Regions from separate parts of the Peribacillus sp. TH27 genome, predicted to be linked through region 2. Evidence: predicted binding sites of a transcription regulator. Region 2 holds the regulator's gene; the other holds the start of a gene.
What was found. Region 2 encodes NrdR, which represses ribonucleotide reductase genes. Its sites were predicted from a motif close to AACACNATATATNGTGTT; they were not measured.
Positions count from the first base shown of each region.

Region 1: the regulator NrdR is predicted to act here: its motif matches at 3,741-3,758, upstream of JFU24_RS25385 (vitamin B12-dependent ribonucleotide reductase).

Region 1 is NZ_JAEKEV010000002.1:4,971,924-4,982,933, forward strand. It holds gene gcvPA (aminomethyl-transferring glycine dehydrogenase subunit GcvPA) at 1-453, shown strand, start outside; gene gcvPB (aminomethyl-transferring glycine dehydrogenase subunit GcvPB) at 446-1,903, shown strand; gene JFU24_RS25375 (rhodanese-like domain-containing protein) at 2,081-2,464, opposite strand; gene JFU24_RS25380 (lipoate--protein ligase family protein) at 2,681-3,517, shown strand; gene JFU24_RS25385 (vitamin B12-dependent ribonucleotide reductase) at 3,907-6,477, shown strand; gene JFU24_RS25390 (MFS transporter) at 6,683-7,933, shown strand; gene JFU24_RS25395 (hypothetical protein) at 7,963-8,148, opposite strand; gene splB (spore photoproduct lyase) at 8,286-9,311, shown strand; gene JFU24_RS25405 (patatin-like phospholipase family protein) at 9,396-10,277, shown strand; gene JFU24_RS25410 (SA1362 family protein) at 10,296-10,670, opposite strand; gene JFU24_RS25415 (DUF1385 domain-containing protein) at 10,807-11,010, opposite strand, start outside.
Region 2 is NZ_JAEKEV010000002.1:4,601,262-4,612,271, forward strand. It holds gene mutM (DNA-formamidopyrimidine glycosylase) at 1-741, shown strand, start outside; gene ytaF (sporulation membrane protein YtaF) at 822-1,454, shown strand; gene coaE (dephospho-CoA kinase) at 1,479-2,078, shown strand; gene JFU24_RS23485 (glyceraldehyde-3-phosphate dehydrogenase) at 2,238-3,275, shown strand; gene speD (adenosylmethionine decarboxylase) at 3,667-4,047, shown strand; gene nrdR (transcriptional regulator NrdR) at 4,307-4,768, shown strand; gene JFU24_RS23500 (replication initiation and membrane attachment family protein) at 4,827-6,245, shown strand; gene dnaI (primosomal protein DnaI) at 6,232-7,170, shown strand; gene ytxC (sporulation protein YtxC) at 7,291-8,127, shown strand; gene thrS (threonine--tRNA ligase) at 8,568-10,499, shown strand; gene JFU24_RS23520 (hypothetical protein) at 10,604-10,774, shown strand; gene JFU24_RS23525 (GNAT family N-acetyltransferase) at 10,859-11,010, shown strand, end outside.

The sequences.
Region 1 (11,010 bases), 370 kb from region 2:
ACAGTGGATGAAGATGGTAAACGGGGATTTGTGCTGACGCTTCAAGCTCGTGAGCAACACATTCGTCGTGACAAGGCCACATCCAATATTTGTTCCAATCAGGCGTTAAATGCTTTGGCAGCTTCTGTTGCGATGACCGCACTTGGGAAAAAGGGTGTCAAAGAAATGGCAGTGAATAATATTCAAAAAGCCTATTATGCGAAAAAAGCTATAAAGGAAAAAGGAATAGAAGTGGTGTTTGAGGGACCATCGTTTAATGAATTTGTCATTAAACTGCCGGCATCTTACCAAGAAATTAATCAAAGTCTTTTTGAAAAAGAAATTATCGGCGGCTTCGACTTAGGGACTGTTTATCCACAGCTGAAAGACCATATGCTTGTGGCTGTAACAGAACTTAGAACAAAAGAAGAAATTGATGCACTTGCGCAGGAATTGGGGGATCAACATGAATAATCAAGATCAATCACTCATTTTTGAAATCAGTACGTCCGGTCGAATAGGGTACAGTCTACCGGAAATGGATGTTGAAGAAATTTCACTTGAAGAGATTTTTCCTGCCGAATACATCCGTCAAGAAGAGGCTGAGCTTCCAGAAGTATCGGAATTAGATATCATGCGTCATTATACAGCTCTTTCCAAACGGAATCACGGGGTGGATTCGGGCTTTTATCCACTCGGTTCTTGTACGATGAAGTATAACCCGAAGATAAATGAAAATGTGGCGCGTTTTAACGGTTTCGCCCATATCCATCCATATCAAGATCCGGCGACTGTACAGGGAGCCTTGGAACTATTATTTGACTTGCAAGAACATTTAACAGAAATCACAGGGATGGATCAAGTGACCTTACAGCCAGCAGCAGGTGCACATGGTGAATGGACAGGATTAATGATGATTCGTGCCTTCCATGAAGCAAACGGCGATACAGCACGGACGAAAGTGATAGTTCCTGATTCGGCACACGGTACGAATCCAGCTTCCGCCACTGTTGCGGGGCTCGAAACGATTACGGTAAAATCAGATGAAAATGGCTTAGTTGACCTTGAAGATTTAAAGCGCGTGGTAGGTTCGGATACAGCGGCTTTAATGCTGACGAATCCCAATACATTAGGATTGTTTGAAGAGAATATTTTGGAAATGGCAAAACTTGTCCACGATGCTGGTGGGAAGCTTTATTATGACGGAGCCAATCTTAATGCAGTCCTATCTAAAGCCCGTCCAGGTGATATGGGCTTTGATGTGGTCCATTTAAATCTCCATAAAACATTTACAGGTCCACATGGTGGCGGTGGCCCGGGATCTGGTCCTGTCGGAGTAAAATCGGATTTGATTCCCTACTTGCCTAAACCACTCGTGGTCAAACGAGATGAGCAATTTATGCTGGATTATGATCGCCCGCAATCCATCGGAAGAGTTAAACCTTATTACGGAAACTTCGGAATAAATGTGAGGGCTTATACGTACATTCGTTCTATGGGTCCTGATGGTCTTAGGGCTGTCACGGAGAATGCGGTCATCAATGCGAATTATATGATGCGTAGGTTGGAACCATATTTTGATTTACCATATAATCGCCATTGTAAGCATGAGTTTGTGCTTAGTGGCCGCCGGCAAAAGAAGTTGGGCGTCCGAACACTCGATATTGCCAAAAGATTACTAGACTTCGGCTATCATCCACCTACTATTTACTTCCCGTTGAACGTGGAAGAAGGAATGATGATAGAACCGACTGAAACGGAGTCAAAGGAAACTCTCGACGCGTTCATTGATGCGATGATTCAGATAGCTAAGGAAGCGGAAGAAACTCCGGAGATCGTACAGGAAGCGCCACATACAACAGTTATTAAAAGGCTGGATGAAACGCTTGCTGCAAGAAAACCAGTCCTCCGTTATCAAGCTTAATAGCCTAAATAAAAATCCCCGCCATCTGAGCGGGGATTTTTATTCATTATATGTATAGAGAATGACCAGCTGGAAATGAATATACAATAAGACATAATAAGCTTTAAGACGGCATTTCATTTCAATTTTTAGTATGATAGCTTTTTAATTAAAAAGAGCCCATGCGGAGATGGGTTCTTATTTCTTTGCTTTAATTTTACCGGTCCACATTTTGAAACCGCCTTTTAGGTGAAACAGTTCTTTGTAGCCTTTTTTGTATAGCATGGCTGCAGCTCTTCCGCTGATGATTTCGCTTTGAGCGTACAAGTATACAGGCTTGTCCGGCCTAATTTCGACCAGGCGTGTTTTCATTTGAGTCATAGGGATGTTTCTTGCGCCTAAGATATGACCATTATCAAATTCATTTGGTTCCCGCACATCGATTAGTTGTACTTTTCTGTAGTTAGCAATAAATTCATCCTGTGTTAACGTTTTAACGATTTTACGCTGGCGGTACCAATTAAAAAGTGAATACGCAATAACCACTCCTATGATGATGAGCAGTGTATATAATAATTCCAAACATAAAAACTCCCTTCTACCTAACGAATACAGACAATCTTTATTATATAATTGCTTTAACTAATAATCAAAAAATATTTTCGTAAAATTCTTTATCGACTTAATGGTACTTTCTTTTTTAGAGTGTTAAAGTCTGTTAAACTACTAAATGTGAGTTTTTTTATGACGGAATTACTGACTTACTTTTAAACAGTCTACATGAAATGAGGGGTAAGGATGACAAAAGAAAAATGGGGATTTATAGATTCTGGATATTGTTCACCGGCTTTTAATATGGCGATGGACGAAGCTCTTTTAAACTGGCAGAGTAAAGGGGAAATACCACCGATTATCCGCTTTTACGGTTGGGACCCAGCTACATTGTCGATTGGTTATTTTCAAAAGGCAGAATCTGAAATTGATATAGAAGAAGTTAAAAGGCAGGGCCTCGGTTTTGTTCGCAGACCAACAGGAGGACGTGCTGTACTGCACGAACATGAATTGACTTATAGCGTAATTGTCCCAGAATCCTATCCGGGAATGCCTACTACTGTTACTGAGGCATATCGAGTTATTTCTGAAGGAATATTAATGGGGTTCAGGAATCTTGGATTGGATGCTTATTTTGCTGTACCTCGAACCGATCAGGAGAAAGCGGCTTTAAAAGCACCCAAGTCTTCCGTCTGTTTTGATGCGCCAAGCTGGTATGAATTGGTCGTTGAGGGCCGTAAGGTAGCTGGCAGTGCACAAACAAGGCAAAAGGGCGTCATCCTTCAACACGGGGCCATTTTACTTGAACTTGATGATGAAAAGCTCTTTAGCGTGTTTAAATTCTCAAATGACAGGGTTAAAGAGAGAATGCAAAAAAACTTAAAAAACAAAGCCGTGGCCATAAATGACATTGCCGGAAGAAAGATTACCATCCCAGAAGCAAAAGATGCTTTTGAAAAAGGTTTTGCCGATGGACTTTCGATCGAATTAGAGCCATACGTCCTCACTGAACAGCAATTGGTGGAAGTGAAAGCCATTGCAGAAAGCAAATATGAAAGCGATGAATGGAATTTTTTGAGATAGAAGAAGCAGGATAATTAGAACAGATAATAAAAATGTTTTTTCAGATTTTTGCAAACAAATAAGCTTTTCCTTGCAACGATAAGCACTAACAAGGACAGGGAAAAAGCAAGGTTCAAATTAATTGAAATCTGATGAAAAATTATTATAAATCGACATTTTCCTCCCTTTTACTAACTATATTAATTGATTTATCGTTTGACAAAATTAAAAGTTAATCAACACAAACACAATATATAGTAGTCGAAATATTTATTACGACACTATATATTGATTTTTGAGTTTCGCTATGATAAATTTAGGGTAACTTGTTAAGCGAAACGGACATGTAAGACTACATATAAATTTTTGCAGCAAGAACGGATCTTGAAACATATAAAGGAGAGGGAATTATGTCGGTTGTAATAAAAGAAGCTTTAAAGGTTGATCTAGAAAGGTTGAATAAGGATATTTCTTTATTTCCCCAGGTCCATCCTGTAACAGCTGATATGAAAATGACGCATAAAGGCGTGTCCCGTCTAGTTATGCTTGACCGCTATTCTTTTAAGGATACTGAAAAAATTACGCTCTCGACTGGCGATTTTGTAGTATTGACGATTAAGGAAGATCCGAAATTCCCTGCACGGGGTCTTGGTTACATCGTTGAAATAGATTGGGAAACGAAAAAAGCTAAGGTATTAGTGGATGATGAATTTCGCGGAGCATTAGATAACCCGGAAGAAGTGGCAACGGGGATTGTAAATCGACCGCTTGATATCATTGAAAAGCCGCTTGAAATATACTATGAACAAATTGCAAAACGTAATGCAACGGGATTGGCTTCAGTGGAAAAGACTGAGGAAAAAAGAACGGAATGGTTCAATAAGTTCTATGAAGAATTAAAGAACCTTAATTTTGTCCCAGCAGGACGTGTATTATATGGAGCCGGTTCTAACACGGATGTTACTTATTTTAATTGCTATGTAATGCCATTTGTTCCGGATTCACGCGAAGGAATTTCCGAACATAGAAAGCAAGTCATGGAAATCATGAGCCGCGGAGGCGGTGTAGGTACGAACGGATCGACACTTCGTCCAAGAAATACATTGGCAAAAGGGGTAAATGGAAAATCCTCCGGTTCAGTTTCATGGCTTGATGATATTGCGAAATTGACCCATCTTGTTGAACAGGGCGGAAGCAGACGCGGTGCACAAATGATTATGCTTGCGGATTGGCATCCAGATATTGCTGAGTTCATTATTTCGAAAATGCAAAATCCACGGATTCTTCGCTACTTAGTGGAAAACACAAAAGATGAAACCATCAAAAAGTACGCTACAGATAAATTAAAATTCACTCCGCATACCGAACAGGAAACGGCTATGTACCAAGGTATCATCAACTATAAAGAGATTCCGGGTTTAGGCGGATTTAACGAGAAAATCATTAGAGAGGCCGAGGAAAAGGTTCGTACAGGCGGAACGTACAGTGTCCATAATGCCGATTTTCTAACAGGCGCCAATATCTCGATTTGCTTGACTAAGGAATTTATGGAAGCTGCCGAACAAGATGGCGAATATGAATTGCGTTTCCCGGATGTTGAAAGCTATAATGCTGAAGAAATGGCGATTTATAATGAAGAATGGCACAATGTCGGTGATGTACGTGAGTGGGAAAAAATGGGCCGAAAAGTCCGTGTTTACCGTAAAATCCGAGCTAAAGAGCTTTGGAACTTAATTAATATTTGTGCTACTTATTCTGCAGAGCCGGGTATTTTCTTTATTGATAATGCTAACGAGATGACAAATGCAAAAGCATACGGACAACAAGTTGTAGCAACGAACCCATGTGGTGAACAGCCACTGGCTCCATACTCTGTGTGTAACCTAGCAGCTGTAAATTTAGCAGAAATGGCTGATAAAGATAACAAAACAGTTAACTTTGAGAAACTTAAGCAGACCGTAGAAGTGGGTGTGCGTATGCAGGATAACGTCATTGACGCGACCCCTTACTTCTTAGATGAAAACAAGAAACAAGCACTCGGCGAGAGACGGGTTGGTCTTGGTGTTATGGGTCTGCATGATTTGTTAATCTATTGTGAAACGGAGTACGGATCTGAAGAAGGGAATATCCTGGTAGACAAGGTGTTTGAAACGATTGCAACTACAGCTTACAGGACTTCAGTAGACCTTGCTAAAGAAAAGGGCAGTTTCCCGTTCCTAATCGGGTCAACTGATGAAGAAACGAATGAGCTTAGAACGCGTTTCACTCAAACCGGGTTTATGGAAAAAATGCCAGAAGATATCAGAGAAAGTGTTGCTGCACATGGCATCCGTAATTCTCATTTATTGACAGTTGCTCCTACAGGCAGTACAGGTACGATGGTTGGGGTATCAACTGGTCTTGAACCATATTTCTCTTTCACCTATTTCCGTAGCGGTCGTCTTGGTAAATTCATTGAGGTTAAGGCTGACATCGTACAGGAATACTTGGATCGTCATCCAAAAGCGGATCCAGAAAAGCTTCCGAAATGGTTCATTTCTGCAATGGAATTGGCTCCTGAAGCACATGCTGACGTTCAATGCATTATTCAACGCTGGATTGACAGTTCGATTAGTAAAACGGTTAACGCTCCTAAAGGATATACCGTTGAACAAGTAGAAAAAGTATATGAACGTCTATACAAAGGCGGAGCAAAAGGCGGTACGGTATATGTAGATGGAAGCCGTGACAGTCAGGTTCTTACGCTTAAAGCGGAAGAAAATCAAATGGATGAGCAACTTGAAATGGATGAATTAACAGATGTGGAAGAAAAGAAAAAAGTCGTATTGGTTGATACGATAAATGAACTGCGTTCGACGAATGTTACGATTGGGTCGGAAGTAGGTAACACCTGTCCTGTTTGCCGTAAAGGTGAAGTTCAGGAAATGGGCGGATGTAATACATGCACGAATTGTGGCGCACAATTAAAATGCGGCCTATAAGCTTGATTTAAGAAAGTCGTTAAGGTATAGCTGAAAAGCTGATCTTAACGGCTTTTTTTGCAAATCTAAGAGTATATTCAATATTTTGAAATTTTAAAGGTTACCTTTTATTGGTCTGTAAACTATTAATTGTTATTCATTTTCGTGAAAGCTTTTCTTTATATATGGTTAAACTACAATGTATTAACTATGATGGGGTGTATGAATGGAAAATCAGAAATGCGATAATACGAAGGTAAGTGCTTGGTGTATTGTAAGCATGGCTTCGATTCCGCTCGTCATGACACTAGGAAATTCTATGCTTATTCCGGTGTTGCCGGTTTTTGAAGAAAAAGTGAACATAACATCCTTTCAGTCGAGTATGATAATCACCAGTTATTCAATCGCTTCCATTTTTCTAATTCCAGTAGCAGGTTACTTGTCTGATCGCATTGGAAGGAAAAAAGTTATCCTACCCAGCCTGATTTTAGCTTTGATAGGTGGTTTGATTGCTGGTTTTGTTTCCTGGAAGATGGACAATCCGTATACCTGGATTATCTTGGGCCGCGTTCTACAAGGGATTGGTGCGGCTGGGGCAACTCCAATCGTCTTGCCGTTAGTAGGCGACCTTTATAAAGCTGATGATGAGAAAACAAGTTCCTGTTTAGGCATAATTGAAACATCGAATACCTTCGGGAAAGTGTTAAGTCCGATTTTAGGATCCTTATTCGCTTCACTTATTTGGTTTTTACCGTTCTTTTCTATTTCCTTTTTTAGTTTAATTTCGATTGTTCTCGTTTTTTTCTTTATAAAAGTACCGAAGAATAATCATGCACCAATAAAGTTCAAAGAATTTTTAAATAAAACGAAAGTAACCTTTGAGGAGGGAGGAAAGTGGCTTTCCGTTGTATTCCTATTGGGCGTTTTTGTCATGCTTGTTCTTTTTGCAGTGCTATTTTTTTTATCGGAAAGTCTAGAAAAATTACATGATTTAAAAGGCATTAAAAAAGGCTTTGTCTTGGCGATCCCTTTGTTCTTCTTATGTATCTCCTCTTATGTGGCGGGAAGGAAGATAAAAGGAAGCATACCGTTGATGAGAAGGATTATATTGATTAGCTTAATATTAATGTCAGGAAGTATAGTTTTTGTTGGCTATACGAAGGAAAAAATTGTGTTGCTACTTATAATAACAAGTGTATTAGGAATCGCGATTGGTGCCATGCTTCCAACTTTGGATGCGCTCATTACTGAAAATATTGAAAAGACACAGCGGGGAACAATTTCCTCTTTCTATAGTTCTGCACGATTTATTGGTGTTGCAGCAGGACCACCACTCATGTCAGTGTTAATGAAAAACTATTTAAATATAAGTTATATTATTGCTGGAGTATTTGGTATAATCTTGCTTTTCCTTGCGTTTAAACTCCTTAAAGAAAATACAATGAAAATGAATGCAGAAGAGAAGACCGAGTCTTAGGATTCGGTCTTCTCTTCTGCATTCATTTGTCAGCCATTTTCATTTTGTTGGGCAATTTCCTTTTCGGCCAAGTATTGGTTTCCATCCTTTAACACCGAGTATTCATCGACAGAGTCTCCAGGGACATTCCGGGGATTGGGAAATTTATTATCTGTTTGTACGGTAATTACTTGTTTACCCATTCCATTTGTCAAGAAGTCTTGCTTTTTAGTCATATCACATCTCCCATACTTGAATTTACCAATTAGAATCAATCATGAGGATAATTAAATTAAGAAAAACTATCCTTATAAGTTAGATTGTCTAGTTTGAATAAAAGTATGAACAAATCCGAAAAAGAATGGAGAAGTATATGAAACCATTTATCCCACAGCTAGTATATATTGAGCCAAGAGCACTGGAATACCCGCTTGGCCGAGAATTAAAAAAGAAATTTGAGGATATGAATATTGAGATCCGTGAAACCACTTCACATAATCAAATTAGAGATTTACCTGGGGATAATGATTTGCAAAAATATCGTGTCGCCAAGTCGACGCTGGTTGTGGGAATCAGGAAAACGTTGAAGTTCGACTCGTCTAAGCCATCTGCAGAATATGCTATCCCGCTTGCTACTGGGTGTATGGGTCACTGTCACTATTGTTATTTACAGACGACGCTAGGTACAAAACCATACATTAGGACATACGTGAATCTTGATGAGATTTTCGAAGCAGCTGAAAAATATATAAACGAAAGAAAACCTGAAATTACCCGCTTCGAGGCGGCATGTACTTCTGATATTGTCGGCATTGACCATTTGACACATTCATTAAAAAGGGCCATTGAATATTTTGGTAAAAGTGAAAACGGTGTTCTCCGATTTGTAACTAAATTTCATCATGTCGATCATCTATTGGATGCCGAACATAATGGGAAAACAAGATTTCGGTTTAGTATTAATTCACGTTACGTGATCAAGAATTTTGAGCCTGGAACTTCGAGCTTTGAGGAAAGAATGGAAGCGGCACGCAAGGTAGCAGGTGCAGGATACCCATTAGGTTTTATCGTTGCACCGATATATCGTCATGAAGCATGGAAGGAAGGCTACTTTGAACTATTCGAGCGGTTAAGTGAGGCATTAGAAGGGGTGGATATTCCTGATTTAACTTTTGAGTTAATCCAGCATAGGTTTACTGGTCCTGCAAAAAAAGTGATTCAAAAAAATTACCCTAAAACAAAATTGGAACTTGATGAAACGAAACGGAAATATAAATGGGGTCGCTATGGCATTGGGAAATATGTGTATCAAACTGAAGAAGCAGCAGAACTTGAATCAACTATCCGAGGGTATATAGCGAAGTTTTTCCCAAAATCGGAAATTCAGTATTTTACCTGATGAAAGGTTGTTTCTATATAAATCAGTCATAAATCGCTCTAATCCTGCTTAAAAATGTAAAGACCGGAATAGAGGAGGGCAGCAATGATTATTGACGGCGTTTTTTCCGGAGGCGGGATTAAGGCATATGGTTTAGTAGGAGCCCTGCAGGAATTGGAGGAACGTGGATTTGTATTTAAAAGGACAGCTGGAACGAGTGCAGGCTCAATTATAGCAGCTTTTTTAGCTGCAGGTTATACAGGAAAAGAAATGGAAGAGGTTTTTCTTGATATAGAATTAAGTAGCCTGTTGGATAAGAGGCGGGGCCTTTTGCCTATCCCACTTGCCAAGTGGCTACTTGTTTATTGGAAATTAGGTTTATATAAAGGGGAGGCCTTGGAAAATTGGGTTGCGGGTAAACTAGCAGAAAGGAATGTAGTCACCTTTAATGATGTTCCACCAAATTCTCTCCGTATTATTACCTCTGATATTACACATGGGAAATTGGTAGTGCTTCCTGATGAGTTACCGAACTATGGAATCGATCCAAGCACTTTTCCAGTGGCCAAGGCGGTAAGAATGAGTTGTAGCATTCCATATTTCTTTGAACCAGTAAAGCTGAATGTTGGGAAAAGTACGTTTCTATTTGTTGATGGAGGCGTGTTAAGCAATTTTCCAATGTGGTTATTTAATTCAGACCATGTAAGAAAGGAACGACCAGTCATAGGCTTACGTCTTAGTGCAGATGAGATATGGAAGCCGCATGAAGTGGATAATGCGGTTGAATTGTTCTCAGCACTATTCAAGACGATGAAAGATGCCCATGATGCACGTTATATTTCCAAGAAACATGTTCAGAATATTGTATTTATCCCGATGAAGGGGATCTCCGCTATGGATTTCAACTTGAATGATGAAAAAAAAGGAGAGTTAATGAATCGTGGTCGTCAGTTTACTAAAGAATTCTTAAAGCATTGGACATATTAAAAAAGAAAAATCGGGCTCTTAAAAAGAAGCCCGATTTTTCTTTTTATTCTTTTTCCCTTCGATGACGGTTAAGTGACTATCTGATTTCTTTCGCACTTTTATTTTTTTAGACGATTTTGCTGCAGAGAAGCTAGCCACATTATCCTTTTTCGAAGTTCGGTTCTTTAGCCTTTTTTTCGATTGGCGTGCAGCCTTTCGAAATGCCTGTTGCTCTTTTTTTACTGGTTTTCCCTTTGTTAATCCGGTATAAATCATATAAATAATCCCTGCGACAATGGCAATTATAAGAATGTTTCTAAAAAAGCCAATCGGGTCATTAAACAGTCGGCTCATTAGTCCGAGGACTCCGAGGGCGATGATTCCGTATATCATGAATGATATGAAACGTTTCAACAAAGACACCTCCTTAAGAGCATCATAAGCATTTTTAGCTTATTTTAAACATTATTCATGTAAAATATTTGAAAAAATGAAGATTATTCTCTTTGTTTAGTATATGATTTTTCATAATCATATTGTGATAGATGTTTTACACAATAACATCCGTTTCTAAACCTTTTTCCGTCCTTTTTTCCAACCTTAACAGTTCATGAAAGGAAGCCAATGCGACTTCGACCTGATCGTCGGAAGGAGCTTTTGTAGTCAATAATTGAAGCCAAAGTCCAGGATAACCAAGGTAACGCAGAACTGGAATATCTCTCACTTTGTTTGTCAACTGCAATACCTCGAAGGA
Region 2 (11,010 bases):
CCTAAGATTATTAAAGCACCTGAACCTGTCGAACAGTTTCAGGATGCTTTAAGAGGGCAGACAATTCAGCGAATAGGCCGTCGAGGCAAGTTCCTCATTTTCACACTGGATGATTATGCATTGGTTTCGCATTTAAGGATGGAAGGGAAATACGGAGTGCATCCAAAAGAAGAGCCGTATGATAAGCACACTCATGTTATTTTTACTTTTACGGATGACAGTGAACTTAGGTACCGGGATGTCCGGAAGTTCGGGACGATGCATTTATTTACAAAAGGGGAAGAACTTGAGCAATTGCCATTATCGCATTTAGGTCCTGAACCGCTATCAGAAGAGTTTACAGTCGAGGGGCTTAGTGCGAAGCTGGCAAGAACCAGTAGGAAGATTAAGCCAGTTCTTCTAGATCAAACTGTTGTCGTTGGAATTGGAAATATATATGTGGACGAGTCTTTATTCCGTTCCGGGATTCATCCAGAGAGAATAGCTTCTTCACTTACGTTAGAGGAAATTAAAAAGCTGCATTCCGAAATCATAGCAACATTAGGTGAAGCGGTGGAAAAAGGGGGAAGTACGATTCGTTCGTACATTAACTCTCAAGGGCAAATCGGCATGTTTCAGTTAGAACTTAATGTTTACGGACGTAAAGGAGAGAACTGCAAAACGTGCGGTACACCACTTGAAAAGCTAGTTGTAGCCGGACGCGGCACACATATATGCCCGTTGTGTCAGCGACTTAACTAGTCAATGTCTTTTCAAACACATCGGATGGGCTCCTTCCATATACTAGGGTAGCAACGAGAAGGGAAGGAGTAATAATTCCGATGTGGCTACAAATTATTTTTCTTGCTTTTGCAGTAAGTATTGACGGTTTTGGCGTAGGTTTGACATTTGGTATGCGAAAGATGAAAATCCCCTTAAAGTCAATAGCGGTCATTTCATTTTGTTCGGCACTGAGTTTAGGCATTGCGATGGTCATCGGGCAGTTCATCAGTCAGCTTATTTCTGTCGGAGCGGCTGAAAAAACTGGGGGCATCATTCTCATTTTTCTTGGTGCCTGGATGGTATACCAGTATTTTAAGCCTGATAAGGAATTGAACGACGAGAGATATCATGAAAAAATCATCTTTAATTTTGAAATTAAATCACTTGGAGTAGTCATAAATATTTTACAAAAACCATTGAATGCCGATTTTGACAAATCAGGAACAATTACTGGTGTTGAAGCACTTGTTCTCGGGTTTGCACTTTCGCTTGATGCGTTCGGAGCTGGAGTTGGAGCAGCTATGATCGGGATTTCTCCGATTATTCTCGCAATATGTATCGCTGTAATGAGTTCAATCTTCATTTGGAGCGGACTTCAAAGCGGGAAATTGCTTTCAAATAATAAAATTGTGCAGCAGTTAACCTTTCTTCCGGGCGTGCTATTGATTTTAATTGGTGTATTCAAGTTATAATAATTGATTTAAAAGGGGGAGCTTATGGGACAAATCATTGGAATCACCGGGGGGATTGCAAGCGGGAAAAGCAGCGTCAGCCTTTATATACAGGAACTCGGTTTCACGATTGTAGATGCAGATGTGGCCTCCCGCGCAGTCGTAGAGCCAGGTGAAGAAGCCTACCATCAAGTAGTAAAAGCTTTTGGTGAAGATATTTTATTGGTGGATGGCAATATTGATCGGGTGAAATTAGGGTCTATTATATTTCATGATCAAGAAAAGAGATTGCTTTTAAATAGTATCGTGCACCCTGCTGTTAGGAATTGGATGCGTATAAAAACGGAAAAGGCACTCGCTGCAGGAGAAGAAACGGTATTTATGGATATTCCGCTCCTATTCGAAAGTAAGTTAACATTCATGGTTGAAAAGACTCTATTGGTATATGTAGATGAGCGCGTTCAATTGGAACGCTTAATGAACCGGAATGGATTATCAGAGACAGATGCACTTGCAAGAATTCAATCACAGATGCCGTTAGCTGATAAAAAAGTTTTAGCGGATGCGGTCATTGATAATAATGGGAATCTTGAGGAAACAAAGAAGCAGGTTAAAACCGTACTTTGCAATTGGAATGTCTTATAAATGAGAAAAAAGGGAGAAGCCTTATGGTTTCTTCCTTTTATTTTGAAAAAATAACAACAATCCGCATTTTTATTAGCACAATTGCACTCAATTATGTTATACTAATTACATATGAGAGGTAATAAGTATAACATTAATATTTTCAGGAGGGTCCGAACAATGAATTCAAGAATAGCGATTAACGGATTTGGGAGAATTGGAAGAATGGTTTTCCGAAAGGCCATATTAGATGAGAGTTTGGACATTGTTGCCATTAATGCAAGCTATCCTGCTGAAACTTTAGCCCACTTACTAAAATATGATACGATCCATGGTAAATTCGACGGTATAATTGTAGCGGAAGATGATTCACTTGTAGTGAATGGCCGCCGTGTACAACTAATAAATAACCGCGATCCAAAGCAATTGCCTTGGAAAGAGATGAACATAGATATTGTAATCGAAGCTACGGGCAAATTCAATGATCGTTCTAAAGCGGCTCTTCATTTAGATGCAGGGGCAAAAAGAGTTATTTTATCCGCTCCGGGTAAAAATGAAGACGTTACCATTGTAATGGGCGTCAATCAGGAAGCGCTAGAAATTGACAAGCATTTTGTTATATCCAATGCATCTTGTACAACTAACTGCCTTGGACCAGTTGCGAAAGTGCTCGATGAAAAATTCGGCATTGACAACGGTTTAATGACAACGATTCATTCTTATACAAATGACCAAAATAATATCGATAACCCGCACAAAGACTTAAGACGTGCTCGTGCAGCTGCAGAAAGTATCATTCCTACGACAACAGGAGCGGCTAAAGCCATCTCTCTAGTTTTGCCTCAATTAAAAGGCAAGCTTCACGGTATGGCGATACGTGTACCAACACCTAACGTTTCTTTAGTCGATCTTGTTGTGGACTTAAATCATGATGTAACGATTGATGAAGTGAACCAAGCATTCATTGACGCATCAGAAAATGAACTTAAAGGGATTATGGAATTCACGACAGAACCTCTTGTTTCGAGTGACTTCAAAACTAATCCGCACTCTGCAATCATCGATGGTCTATCAACGATGATGATTGGGAATAGAAAAGTGAAAGTCCTTGCTTGGTATGATAACGAGTGGGGTTACTCAAACCGTGTAGTGGATCTTGTAAATTTAGTAGCTTCCGAGTTGAAAAAAACTTCAGAAGTTCAATTATCTGCTAATTAGTTGAATAAACCCGAGTCTGCTGAGTCTTTTAGCGGGCTCGGGTTTATTTTTAGCGAATTTTTAATTCTATTTTTAGCGGTTTAATGTGAAATTTTTTTTGCGAAGTGATAAACTGCTATGAAATGATTCAAAGGGCAAGGACTTCATTAAGAAAGCCCTTACATTTTTTTTGTATAAACATTATCTTGCCGAAAATTCAAAATGGCAGTTGCAAAAAAAATTCAAACAATATATACTATGAATCGTGAACTTCTTCAAAAGAGAGTTTGCACGATGGCTACTTAAAGGGTTAGGACCTCTTTGGACTAACTTTCCCCCGTGGTAGTTGTTAGAAGTTATGTAATTTTTAATCATGGTAAGGGGGAAGCTTAAAATGGAAACAGCTTACACTATGGAAACAATGGGTAGACATGTCATTTCTGAACTTTGGGGTTGTGACTTTGAAAAACTGAACAATATTGATTTGATTGAAAAGATTTTTGTTGATGCTGCATTGAAGTCAGGTGCAGAGGTTCGCGAAGTAGCATTCCACAAGTTTGCTCCACAAGGAGTAAGTGGGGTTGTCATCATTTCTGAATCACATTTAACGATTCACAGTTTTCCAGAACACGGCTATGCAAGCATTGATGTCTATACATGTGGTAATTTGGATCCGAATATTGCGGCAAACTATATTGCTGAAGCTTTGAATGCGCAAACACGTGAAAACATTGAACTTCCACGTGGATTAGGTCCGGTACAAATGAAAAAAGCCAATATAAGTGCCCTATAAAAAACGTATACACAGAGATGCCATGGGTGCATCTCTTTTTTAATGCAATAAATTAGCAAGCCCGCTTTAAACTAAAGATTGTGACTAGTAAAAAGCATAAAGACTCTGATAACGCTCCTTCAAAAAAGTGCCTACTGTTGGAAGTTACACTTTTTACTTGTACTGGTTGTTCCTTTTAATATAAGATTGAGATAGAAGAGTAAATCCTTGGGGAACATTTAGATAGGGGAGTCCTACATAAAATACGGAGCTGATAATGATGAAATGCCCATCATGTCAATATAATGGAACAAGAGTGCTCGATTCCAGGCCAGTCGATGAAAGTAAATCGATTCGACGACGCCGTGAATGTGAGGCATGTGGTTTTCGATTCACGACATTTGAAAAGGTAGAGGAAACGCCGCTGATTGTAGTGAAAAAAGGCGGGACACGGGAAGAGTTCAGTCGTGATAAAATCCTACGTGGCTTAATCAGGGCCTGCGAAAAACGTCCAGTTCCACTAAAGGAATTGGAGCAAATTACCAGTTATGTAGAAAAGGAATTGCGCAACCAGGGCATCGCAGAAGTGAAAAGTGACAATGTCGGCGAAATGGTGATGGACAAACTGGCAGAAGTCGATGAGGTTGCCTATGTTAGATTCGCTTCCGTATATCGACAATTTAAAGATATTAATGTCTTTATTGATGAATTGAAAGATTTAATAAATAAAGAAAGAAAGTAGAGCTGAAGATTTACTTTGGCTCTTTTTTCACTACATCTTTTGAAAGGTTTGAATGGAGATGTCAATGCATTGGCAAGAATTGCTCCCAGCGGATTCATACTTGGTTTCATCTGCGGGGCTGCTTCATGATTATGATCGGAAAATACTAACCCGACTATATCAACCTCTTATTGGACCGATCTGTATTAGCCTATACATGACGTTATGGAGTGAGTTAGAGGAAAATCGGCTCTGGTCGGAAGCTTCCTCACATTATCAATTAATGAATACAATTGGCCTTAAATTAGGCGATATTTACGAAGCACGCCTTTTGCTTGAGGGAATCGGACTGCTGAATGTGTATAAGAAATCGAAAGAAGATACGAAGGAATTTATTTACGAATTGAATTCGCCGCTGTCACCTCAACAGTTTTTCACTGATGGTATGCTGAATATATACTTATACAAAAAAATTGGCAAAGTACAATTTAACCGGTTAAAGAGATTCTTTTGCGATGATCACATTTTAACGGATCAGTATGAAAGTGTGACAAAATCTTTTGCAGAGGTGTTTTCATCAGATCATTTGGACTCCTTATATGTAACAGATGAAGCGAAAAACGAATGGAAACCTTTGCCCGAACAGCAATATATCAATCGAGCGGATGGAGTCGAGCCATCGGGATTTGACGGCTTATTTGATTTTGACCTTTTGTTAGCCGGAATAAAATCATCAATCGTGCCGAAAAAGGCCTTTACTCCGAAAATAAAAAGTACGATTGCCAAACTTGCCTTTTTATATGGCATTGATCCGCTTGAAATGCAAAAACTAGTTATGGATGCCGTTTCATTGGATGATGAGATCGACGAGGAAATATTAAGAAAGGCGGCAAGGGACTGGTACCAAATCGAGCGACAGGCCGATATGCCTTCCCTTGTCAATCGCGTGCAGCCGATACGTGAACGAACACAAAAAGAAGAACCGAAAACGCAGGAACAAGAGCTAATCCGTCATTTGGAGACGATTTCCCCGCGCGACCGTCTGATGCAGTTGTCAGGCGGTGCAGAGCCATCCAGCGGTGATTTGAAAGTGGTAGAAGGTGTGATGATCAACCAAAAGCTAAATCCGGGGGTCGTCAATGTCTTAATTGAATATGTTATGCTCAAAACAGATATGAAATTCACAAAGGGCTATGTGGAAAAACTGGCGGGCCATTGGGCACGTCTGAAGGTGTCTACTGTCATCGAAGCGATGGAACTAGCTAAAAAAGAGCACCGGAAATATCAGGATTGGGCTCAGGGAAGCAGAAACGTTGCAAAAGGCGGCCGGAAAAAGACGATTCGGGAAGAAGTGGTTCCCGAATGGCTTGAGAAAAAAGAAGAAACACAGCAGGAGCAGAAAGTGGATCAGCCTGAATTGAATGAACAGAAACGCGAGCTTCAGGAGAAATGGAAGCAGTGGAAAGCTGGAGGTGAAATGAACGATGGAAAAGATTAATAGTTCCCTTAATAAATTGGCTAATACAAACCAATTTCAGGAGCGTTATGAAAAGTTAAAACAGGAAATTTTTGAAGACGAACAGGTGCGGCTATTTTTGAATGCCAATAGTTCGACTGTTACGAAGGAAATGATTGATAAAAACTTAGGGAAGCTTTATGAATTTACTTCGCAAAGTAATAAGTGTGATAAATGTCCAAGTTTGGATGGCTGTATCAATATGATGCATGGCTATTATCCCAAACTGGTTGTTCAAGGGAAGGCACTTAATTTGAATTATGAAATCTGTCCGCGGAAATTGGCAGAGGATGAAAAGCGAAAACGCGAAAAATTGATTCGCAGTCTTTATGTGCCAAAGGATATTTTAAAGGCTACCATTGAAGACTTTTCACAAACGGATGATGAAAACAAACGTTTAGGCGTTTTAGGTAAAGCGATGTCATTCATTATGGAGTATGAGCCGGGTAAAAGACAAAAAGGATTATATATTTATGGGAAGTTCGGCGTTGGCAAGACTTATTTATTGGGGGCAATTGCCAATGAACTCGCTGAAAGGCAAATATCCTCACTAATCGTCTATGTACCGGACTACTTAAGAGAACTAAAGGGCTCGATTGGCGATAATACCGTCAATGAGAAAATTGAAATGGTCAAAACGGCACCTGTTCTTATGCTGGATGATATCGGAGCCGAGTCTATGACAAGCTGGGGCCGCGATGAAGTCTTTGGGCCAATTTTGCAATTTAGGATGCTGGAAAACCTGCCTACGTTTTTCACTTCGAATTTTGACATGAATGGCCTTGAAAATCACTTAACCTTTTCACAGCGCGGTGAGAAGGAAGAAGTGAAAGCGGCCAGAGTATTGGAAAGAATTCAATATTTAGCAGAACCGGTCAAGCTTGATGGAATAAACCGGAGAAGATAGTGGAAAGTGGTCTCTTATTAGAGGTCACTTTTTTCTATTACAAGCCTTATCCTACTTCTAAACAAGTCCCTATCCCCATATACATGAAAAAAGAAGCAAGGGGGAAGGGGGGATGTCGTAGTGCAAATTTCGTTTCAAAATGATTCAGAGGCATTAAAATTACTGAATTTAGTTTCTGTCCATCCGTTAGGGGCAGAATTTCAACCATACATTCGATTTCTTCCACAACAAGGTATGTATGTGGATATGACAGAGTCAGTAGGTGATAAATGGCTAATCCTGCTCAGTGAAGTATTTCATTCTTTTTTGTTGGAAGAAAAGATGCTTCCTGTGATTGAACAAATCATAATTAGTAAATTTTTCTATAGAGAACGAGAAGAAATTGAAGCGATTACCGAAATTGCATCATCGATTATTGAAGGAGAAAGAGCTAGGTGTCAAGGGATGTTATTCAGTACGGAAAAAAAATTGATTGAGGAAGGGCTTCAAAGCATTTTGGCGGGGAAGGTGTCTTTTTCATTCGATTCCTTTACGACTTTCCGTTTAAAATCATTTCAGCATACGTTGGAAAAGTATGTGGTCAAGGCGATTGATGAATATAAGTTGGAACAGGACTATCAAAATTTTATTGCTACGCTCCGTGATTGCCTGCATGGGCAGGAGTCGAAATTACCAAAGCTTCATCTTGTCAATCGAGACGGTTTTCAATTCTATGATCAGGAATTCAGCAAGCTTGACCGTCCAAAAATCAATAGTATGATTGACAGGCGGCTCCTTGCCAAAAGTTCACTTTTTCTCGATACGGTGATACTTGCCCCGCTGTTATCGATTGCTCCGGAAAACTTGTACATCTATACCGATGACAAGGAAGAAGGCCTAATTCAAACAATGGCGCGGATTTTCGAGGAGCGGGCGACTGTCCTGCCGCTCTCAGCATTTTCGAAGGCGTTTGAATAATCTTTTTTGGGGATAATGAACTAAACAGAAAATTAACCTTGATTTTCACCGTATAACAAATTATAATTTCCTACATACTATTAAAAACAAAAGTTATGATGAGGACACGGGTATTCTAGTCGCCGATTTTCAGAGAGGGGAGCCAAAAGGCTGTAAGCTTCCTATTCGCATAGATCACTTACCACCTTTAAACTTCGGCTCGGAAAGCAATTAGATTGCGACTATGAGTTGACGGGAAGCTGCCGTTACCAAGTTACAAGTGTCATTTTGCCGTGAAAAGCAAGGTGAAACGAGGGTGGAACCGCGGGTTAATGATTATGATTATTAAGCTCGTCCCTGTTTTATACAGGGGCGGGCTTTTTGTGTTGTAATTAGATTTCTCGCTCGGATACCTATAACTGAAAACAGATTGTTCTAAAAATAAGAAGGAGTGAAACTGAATGTCTGAATTACTGAAAATATCATTTCCTGACGGAGCGGTGAAGGAGTTTGCTAAAGGTACAACTACTGAAGACATTGCTGCATCCATCAGCCCTGGTTTAAGAAAAAAATCCATTGCTGGAAAGTTCAATGGTGAATTATATGATTTGAAACGTCCAATTGAAGAAGACGGTACAATTGAAATCGTCACACAAGATGCAGCAGATGCGCTTGAAGTGCTTCGCCACAGTACAGCTCATTTGATGGCACAAGCGATCAAACGTCTTTACAAAAATGCTAAATTCGGTGTCGGCCCTGTCATCGAAGGCGGTTTTTACTACGATATGGATCTAGAGGAATCATTAACACCTGAAGATCTTCCTTTGATTGAAAAAGAAATGAAGAAAATCGTTAATGAAAACTTGGAAATTGCTCGCATCGAAGTAAGTCGTGACGAAGCCATATCTCGTTTCAAAGAAATTGGTGACGAGTATAAATTGGAATTGATCGATGCTATTCCTGCTGATCAGCAAGTAACGATCTATGAGCAAGGTGAATTCTTTGACCTTTGTCGCGGAATCCACGTTCCATCTACTGGGAAAATTAAAGAATTCAAGCTATTAAGCGTCGCCGGTGCATACTGGAGAGGCGATAGCAAAAACAAAATGCTTCAACGTATATACGGAACTGCTTTCTTTAAGAAAGAAGAACTATCCGAACACCTACGTTTCCTAGAAGAAGCTAAAGAACGTGACCATCGTAAAATCGGAAAAGAATTGAACCTGTTCATGAGCTCACAGAAAGTTGGACAAGGTCTGCCAATGTGGTTACCAAAGGGTGCGACAATTCGCCGCACAATTGAGCGATATATTGTAGATAAGGAAGAACGCCTGGGTTACGACCACGTGTACACACCTGTAATGGGAAGTGTTGACCTTTATAAAACATCTGGACACTGGGATCATTACCAGGATGATATGTTCCCAGTCATGGAGATGGAAAACGAACAGATGGTCCTGCGTCCGATGAACTGTCCGCATCACATGATGGTATATAAAAACGGCATCCACAGCTATCGCGAGCTACCAATCCGGATTGCTGAGCTTGGCTTGATGCACCGCTATGAAATGTCAGGCGCTCTTTCTGGTCTACAGCGTGTACGTGGGATGACATTGAATGATGCTCACATTTTCGTCCGTCCAGATCAAATTAAAGAAGAGTTCAAACGTGTTGTGAACTTGGTTCTGGAAGTATATAAAGATTTCGATATTAAGGATTATTCATTCCGTCTGTCTTACCGTGATCCGCAGGATAAAGAGAAGTATTTTGATGATGACGCCATGTGGGAAAAAGCACAAAGCATGCTGAAAAGCGCGATGGACGAACTTGGACTAGATTATTTTGAAGCAGAAGGTGAAGCAGCATTCTACGGTCCGAAGCTTGACGTTCAAGTACGTACAGCTTTAGGAAAAGATGAAACTCTTTCAACTGTTCAACTTGATTTCTTGCTTCCTGAACGTTTTGATCTTAACTATGTCGGTGAAGACGGCAAGCAGCACCGTCCGGTCGTTATCCATCGCGGAGTTGTTTCCACAATGGAACGTTTCGTTGCTTACTTAATCGAAGAATACAAGGGGGCATTCCCAACTTGGCTGGCACCTATCCAAGCACAAGTGATTCCGGTCTCACCAGAAGTTCATTTGGATTATGCCAAAGAAGTGCAAGAAAAACTTAAAGCAGAAGGCATCCGTGTTGATTTGGATACACGTGACGAGAAAATTGGTTATAAAATCCGTGAAGCACAAATGCAGAAAATCCCGTACATGCTGGTTGTTGGTGACAATGAAGCCCAAGAAGGCAGTGTAAACGTACGTAAATACGGTGAACAAAAATCAGAAACAGTCGCGTTTGAAGACTTTGTTTCAGCGATTAAAGCAGAAGTAAGCCGTTAACATCAAAAGAGAGACACATATTGTTGTGTCTCTCTTTTGCATAATGCATGATTAATAACAACAGCATGTGAAAGTATAGTCAACAATGAAAAGGAGTGGTCAGCATGAATAAGAAATTTTCCTATCTATTCGGGCCAACATTTCTTGTCGTCATCATCTTATTGTTACTGGATGGTTATCGACAATATGCTATTGTCCCGGTCCTGCTGTTTTGGATAGTTCTATTTGCGTGGGATGCTATTGAGAAAAAGAAAAGGGCAAAAGAAAACCCGTAACATTTGAAGACTCTAGTTAATAGATCCAAGATGTAAATTCAGCTAATTACCCAATAAAATATTTATATGAGGGAGTGGGGAGAAATGGAGATACGGAAGGCTACAAGGCAAGATGCGGGAAAATTGGCAGCTCTGTTCAATCATGTTGAAGATTCCGGGTTCATGTTGTACAATCCGGGTGAAAGAAAAGCAACAGAGAACAAATTGGAGAGGCAAATCGAGCAAATTGAAAATAA